2 regions of the Amycolatopsis lurida genome follow, and region 1 is predicted to be linked to the other one. Evidence: predicted binding sites of a transcription regulator. Region 1 holds the regulator's gene; the other holds the start of a gene.
What was found. Region 1 encodes HspR, which represses chaperone genes until heat shock. Its sites were predicted from a motif close to ANNTTGAGTNNNNNNNACTCAANNT; they were not measured.
Positions count from the first base shown of each region.

Region 2: lon (endopeptidase La) is a predicted target of HspR. The motif match lies at 1,328-1,352, and genes of this name have one in related genera.

Region 1 covers NZ_FNTA01000004.1:4,309,170-4,312,578, forward strand. The annotation lists gene dnaJ (molecular chaperone DnaJ) at 1-1,123, shown strand, start outside; gene BLW75_RS25585 (heat shock protein transcriptional repressor HspR) at 1,129-1,557, shown strand; gene BLW75_RS25590 (DUF305 domain-containing protein) at 1,720-2,328, opposite strand; gene BLW75_RS25595 (lytic polysaccharide monooxygenase) at 2,313-3,065, opposite strand; gene BLW75_RS25600 (globin domain-containing protein) at 3,226-3,409, opposite strand, start outside.
Region 2 covers NZ_FNTA01000004.1:3,357,252-3,360,660, forward strand. The annotation lists gene BLW75_RS20765 (GNAT family N-acetyltransferase) at 1-334, shown strand, start outside; gene BLW75_RS20770 (SAM-dependent methyltransferase) at 353-1,201, shown strand; gene lon (endopeptidase La) at 1,369-3,409, shown strand, end outside.

The DNA of each region.
Region 1 (3,409 bases):
CTCCTCCGACGCCACCGCGGACGAGATCAAGAAGGCCTATCGCAAGCTGGCCAAGGAGAACCACCCCGACGCCAACGCGGGCAACGCGGAGGCCGAGAAGAAGTTCAAGGCGGTCTCCGAGGCGTACGGCGTTCTTTCCGACACGTCCAAGCGCAAGGAGTACGACGAGGCGCGCCGCCTCTTCGGCTCCGGCGGTCCCGGCGGCTTCGGCTTTCCGGGTGCGGGCGGTGGCGGCGGTTTCGACGTCGGCGACATCTTCGGCCAGGCGGGTCAGCAGCAGGGCGGTTTCGGCGGTCTCGGCGACATCCTCGGCGGTCTCTTCGGCCGCCGCGGCGGCGCTGCCGGTGCCACCGCGAACCGTCCGCAGCGCGGCTCGGACGTGGAGACCGACGTCCGGATCGACTTCGCGGAAGCGGTCAAGGGCGCGACCCTGCCACTGCGGCTGTCGAGCCCGGCGACCTGTTCCACCTGTGGCGGCAACGGCGCGAAGCCGGGGACTTCCCCGAGGACGTGCGCGACCTGCCAGGGCAGCGGGCTGGTCAGCCGGAGCCAGGGCGCGTTCGCGTTCTCGGAGCCGTGCCGTGACTGCCGCGGCCGCGGCACGATCATCGACGATCCCTGTCCGGAATGCGCGGGCGAGGGCATCAGCACCCGCACCCGCACGCTGACCGTGCGGATCCCGCCGGGCGTCGCCGACGACCAGCGGATCCGCCTGGCCGGCCAGGGCGAACCTGGCCGTGGCGGCGCGCAGCCGGGTGACCTGTACGTCCGCGTGCACGTCGCTCCGCACGCGGTGTTCGGCCGCAAGGATCTCGATCTGACGATCACCGTGCCGGTGTCCTTCACGGAACTGGCTCTCGGCGGCACGATCACCGTGCCGACGCTCGAGGGCAAGGTCTCGCTGAAGGTGCCGCAGGGCACGGCGAGCGGTCGCGTGCTCCGGGTGCGAGGCAAGGGAATCGCGAAACGCGACGGCTCGCAGGGCGATCTGCTGGTCACCCTGCAGGCGGCCATCCCGGCCAAATTGGACGACAAGGCCCGTGAAGCGCTGGAGGCCTACGCGGAGGCCATGGCCGACCACGATCCGCGACCGGAGATCACCGAACTTCTCGAAGGCAGGTGAGCACGATGTTCGGCGGGCTGCCGCACGGTGCGGACGAGGACACCCCGGTGTTCGTCATTTCGGTGGCGGCGCAGCTTTCCGGCTTGCACGCGCAGACCCTGCGGTCCTACGACCGCCAGGGTCTCGTGTCGCCGGGCCGGACCTCCGGCGGTGGACGGCGTTACTCGATGCGGGACATCGCGTTGCTGCGCGAAGTGCAGCGACTGTCCCAAGAGGACGGTGTCAACCTCGCCGGCATCAAGCGGATCATCGAGCTGGAGAACCAGGTCGACGCGCTCCGTGCCCGGATCGCCGAACTGACCGAGGAACTGACCGCGGCGTACGTCGCCGCCGAACAGACGGCCGCGGCCGTGCACGCCTCCTACCGCAAGGATCTCGTCCCGCTGCGGCAGCAGACGGCACTCGTGGTCTGGAAGCCCAAGAAACGCACCTAGTCTCGCGTGACCGAGTACGACACAAGCGTGATTGAAGCCGTAACTCACGAGTTACGGCTTCAATCACGCGAATGACGGCTTCGATCACGCGAGTTACGGCTTCAAGCACGCGAAACCTGCGGGGGAAGACGAACCCGCGGCGTCAGTAGGTGACGAATTGCGTCATTGGCCGGGGACCAGGGTCCGGATCTGCTGGACCTCGCCGGTACGCGAGTCCATGATCCGCTGGGCCAGCGCCTTCGCCTCCGGGTTCTTGCCGTCCTTCAGTTCGGTCCTCGCCAGCGCGACCCCGTTGTGCTGGTGCGCGACGAAGATGTCGGCGAAGTCGAGGCTGAACTCCGCGCCGTCCTTTTTGGACAGTGCTTCGAGCAGTCCCTTGTCGGTGAGCCCGTCACCACCGTGATGGTGGTGCGCGTGCGGATCCGCCGATCCCGTCTCGGGTTTGCCCCAGGCCTTCAGCCAGTTCCGCATGTCGGTGGTCTCGGTCTGCTGCGTCGCCTCGATGGCGGCCGCCAGATTCGTCAGCTCCTGCTTCTGCCCCTGCTTGGTCTTCACCAGTTTGACGATCTCCACGCCCTGGTCGTTGTGGGCGATCATCATCTGAAGGAACATCACGTCGGCGTCGTTGTACTGCGTGGACGCCGCCGCCGACTGGGGGACCGGGGAGAGCGGGGCGCCGGCGTTGGGGGGTGAGCCGTCGCCGGCCCCACAGCCCGCGAGGGCCACGAGACCGGCGACGAGTACGAGGGCCAGCTTCACTGGCGTGTCCACAGCGCGGGCGTGTTCGGCGGTTCCCAGCCTTGGATCGCCGTATGCGCCAGCTGGCACCGGTAGGTGGCGCCGCCGTAGGTCACCGTGCTGCCGACCGAGTAGGACGTCCCGGCCGCCCAGGTGCCGCCGGTGGGCGGGTTGGTGGTGCTGGTCGGCGGATTCGACGTCGTGGGCGGGTTGCTGGTGGTCGGCGGGTTGCTGGTCGTGGGCGGGTTGCCGCCGCCGATCTGCAGGTCGATGCAGCTGTAGAAGGCCATCGGCGTGTCCGCGATGTTCCAGATGGCGAGCACCTTCTGGCGGCCGCTGAAGCCGTTCAGGCTCACCGTGTGCGACGTCGGGTCCTTCGGCGCGGAGTTGTTCCCGCTGATGTCGGCGATCTTGGTGCCACCGATGTAGTACTCGTAGTTCGTGGTCCGGTGGTAGGCGGTGAACTTCCAGTTGAAGGTCACGCTGTTGCCGACCGACGCGGCGGGCCACGGCTTCGATTCGTCGTTGAGCTCGGCGAATCCGGGGAGACCACCGTTGCAGCTGCGGAGCCCCTTGGGGCCTTCGACGCTCTGCGGTTCGTAGACGATGGCACCGCAGCCGGAAACCTTGCCCTGGGCGCAGTTCGCCTGGCGGCTGGGCGGGGACAGCACGTAGCCGTGGGCGCTGGCCACCTGCGGGACGGCCACGATGGCGATCGGGGCGAGGATCGCACCGGCGGCGGCTGCCACGAGCTTGCGTTTGACGGTCATGCCGGCTCCTGGGGGATGGAACGACGGTGTTCCCGTGAGGGGGAGCAATGTGGTCTAGACCATAAATCCGCCGGTGATCCCGGTCAATGATTCACTGACCTACTGCTGCGTCGAGACCAGGTGGAACAGCCGATCGGCCTAATACGAAGGACGCATCGCCTCAGTCCAGGGTGAAGGGGTCGTACTTGATCCGCGCCAGGTCCGTGCCCGCGGCGAGCAGTTTCGCGATCGTCGCCCGGATCATCGACGGCGACCCGGCCACATATACGTCGCGCTCCTTCCAGGCACCGCGCTGGGTGACCGCCGTGGCCAGCGTGCCGCGGTCGCCGCCGGTGATGGTGCCT
Region 2 (3,409 bases), 950 kb from region 1:
CCGCGAAAATCCGACGTTGTGGATCGCCGAACTGTACGGCCGCCCGCTGGGCATGGTCCGGGTGCAGTTCCCCGGCGAGACGGGGTGGATCGGCGGCCGGGTGGCGGCCGACCGCGTCGGCTATCTGTCGTCGCTGGCGGTCGCCGAACCGGCGCGATCGAGCGGAGTGGGGACGGCGCTCGCCGCGCACGCGCACCAGGTCTTCGACGAATGCGGCACCGAAGCCGTGCTGCTGCACCACGCGTTGGCGAACCCGCGCTCGACGCCGTTCTGGTACGCGCAGGGCTACCGGCCGCTCTGGACGTACTGGCAGCGCCGACCCGCGGTGCCCTGATCCCGATAGGCTCATTTCGTGAAGAGGGACGATGACGCGGCCCCGGTGGCGCCGACCGGGGTCGACACCGAAAAGCCTTCCGCGGCGAGGATCTACGACTGGTTCCTCGGCGGGACCCACAACTGGGCGGTCGACCGCGAGTTCGCCCGTGCGCTGGAAAAGCAGTGGCGGTGGGTCAAACCCGGCGCGCGGCACAACCGCGAGTTCATGAACCGGGTCGTGCGCGCGGCCTTGAACGCCGGGATCCGGCAGTTCATCGATCTGGGCTCCGGTGTCCCGACCGCCGGGAACGTGCACGAGATCGTCCAGGAGGAACTGGAGCCGGGCGATACGGCGAAGGTCGTGTACGTCGACTACGAGCCAGTGGCGGTGGCGCACGCGGAGCTGATCCTCGAACGGCACGAGGCGACCGACTGGGCCGGGATCATCCAGGCGGACATGCGGCGGCCGAAGGACGTCCTGCGGCATCCGGAGACGCTGCGGCTGATCGATTTCGACCAGCCGGTGTGCCTGATGATGATGGCCGTCCTGCATTTCGCCGGGCCGCACGACGATCCGCCCGCGCTCGTCGCGACCTATCGGAACGCGCTGGCGCCCGGCAGCTGGCTGGGGCTGTCGCATATGAGCTTCGGCGGCCAGACGGGCCAGGACGCCGACGGGCTCCACTGGATGGTCGAGCAGTACCGGAAGACGAGCAACCCGGTGTGGATGCGGGACCGCGAAGAGATCGAGCCGCTCTTCGGGGACTGGCCGCTGCTGGAGCCCGGCGTCGTCCACCTACCCGACTGGCGGCCGGTGCGGGAGCTGCGGCGGGACGAGGAAGGTGCCCGGCCGTTCGCTTGGTGCGGGGTCGCCGTCCACCCCTGACATCCGACCTTTGCGTCCAACACGTCGCGTTTAGCCCCCTAAACGCGACGCGTTGCGCGCTAGAGGTCGGAGGGCAGGGTGATCGCTGACGGCGAACGCGGAAAGGAAACAAACGGGTCGATCGGAGAGTTGAGCTAGACAGACTCAACTAACCGAGGAGTGCACAGATGACCGACAACCGCCTCCTGCCCGTCCTCCCGCTCGATGACGACGTCGTGCTGCCGGGCATGATCGTCCCGCTCGACCTCGCCGACACGGAGACGCGCGCCGCGGTGGAGTCCGCCCAGGCCACCACGCCTGCCCAGGCTTCCTTCCCGGGGATCCGGTCCAGCGCCGCCACGAAGGCCGAAGTGCTGATCGTCCCCCGCGTCCACGGCGAGTACGCCGGACTCGGCACCATCGCGACCGTCGAGCGCATCGGGCGTGTGCCCGGCGGCAAGACCGCGGTACTGCTGCGCGGCACCCGCCGCGCCGTCGTCGGCCACATCGCCGACGGTCCCGGCGCCGCCCGCTGGGTGCACGCCGAGGTCGCCGCCGAGACCACCGACGACAACTCCGCGAAGCTCGCGTCCGAGTACAAGTCCGTCGTCATCGCGATCCTGCAGCAGCGCGGCGGCTGGCAGATGATCGACGCCGTCCAGGAGGTCGAGGAGCCATCCGCGCTCGCCGACCTGGCGGGCAACTCGTCCTACCTGAAGACCGAGCAGAAGCTCGAACTGCTGACCACGCTCGACGTCTCCACGCGGCTGGAGAAGGCGCTCGAATGGAGCCGCGAGCAGCTGGCCGAGCTCGAGGTCACCGACACCATCCGCAAGGACGTCCAGGAGGGCATGGAGAAGCAGCAGAAGGAGTTCCTGCTGCGCCGCCAGCTCGAAGCCATCCGCAAGGAGCTGGGCGAACTCGACGGGACCGCGAACGACGACGACTACCGCGCCCGCGTCGAGGCCGCCGAACTGCCGGAAGCGGTCAAGAAGGCCGCACTGTCCGAAGTGGACAAACTGGAGCGGACCTCCGACCAGTCCCCGGAGGGCGGCTGGATCCGCACGTGGCTGGACACCGTCCTCGAACTGCCGTGGAACGAGCGCACCACCGACGTCCACGACATCGCGGCCGCGCGCGACATCCTCGACGCCGACCACGCCGGTCTCGACGACGTGAAGGAACGCATCATCGAGTACCTGGCCGTGCGCAAGCGTCGCGCGGAGTCGGGGCTCGGCCCGGTCGGCGGCCGTCGTTCGGGGGCGGTGCTGGCGCTCGCCGGCCCTCCCGGGGTCGGCAAGACGTCGCTCGGCGAGTCCGTGGCGAAGGCGATGGGCCGCAAGTTCGTCCGGGTCGCGCTCGGTGGCATCCGCGACGAGGCCGAGATCCGCGGTCACCGCCGCACCTACGTCGGCGCGCTGCCCGGCCGGATCGTCCGCGCCATCAAGGAAGCCGGGTCGATGAACCCGGTCGTGCTGCTCGACGAGATCGACAAGGTCGGCGCCGACTACCGCGGCGACCCGACGGCCGCGCTGCTGGAGGTGCTGGACCCGGAGCAGAACCACACCTTCCGCGACCACTACCTCGAGGTCGAGCTGGACCTGTCCGACGTCGTGTTCCTGGCGACGGCGAACGCGCTCGAGACCATCCCCGGCCCGCTGCTGGACCGGATGGAGCTGGTCACCCTCGACGGCTACACCGAGCACGAGAAGGTCACCATCGCCCGCGACCACCTGCTCCCCCGCGAGCTGGAGCGTGCCGGTCTCGGCAAGGACGACGTCACGCTGACCGACGGCGCGTTCAGCCGCATCGCCGCCGAGTACACGCGGGAAGCCGGGGTGCGCAACGCGAACCGGACCATCGCGAAGGTGCTGCGGAAGGTGGCGACCAAGGTCGCACTGGACGAGGTCGAGCTGCCGCTGACGATCGACGCCGACGGCCTCGAGACCTACCTCGGCCGCCCGCGGCACCTGCCTGAATCCTCACTGCCCGCGTCGACGCAGCGCACGTCGACCCCTGGTGTGGCGACCGGCCTGGCCGTGACCGGCGCCGGCGGTGACGTCCTCTACATCGAGGCGTCGCTGGCGGATCCGGAGTCGGGCTCGACCGGGCTGTCGCTGACCGGCCAGCTGGGTGACGTGATGAAGGAGTCGGTGCAGATCGCGTTGTCGTACCTGCGCTCGCGCGGCGCCGAGCTGGAACTGCCGGTCGGCGATCTGAAGGACCGCG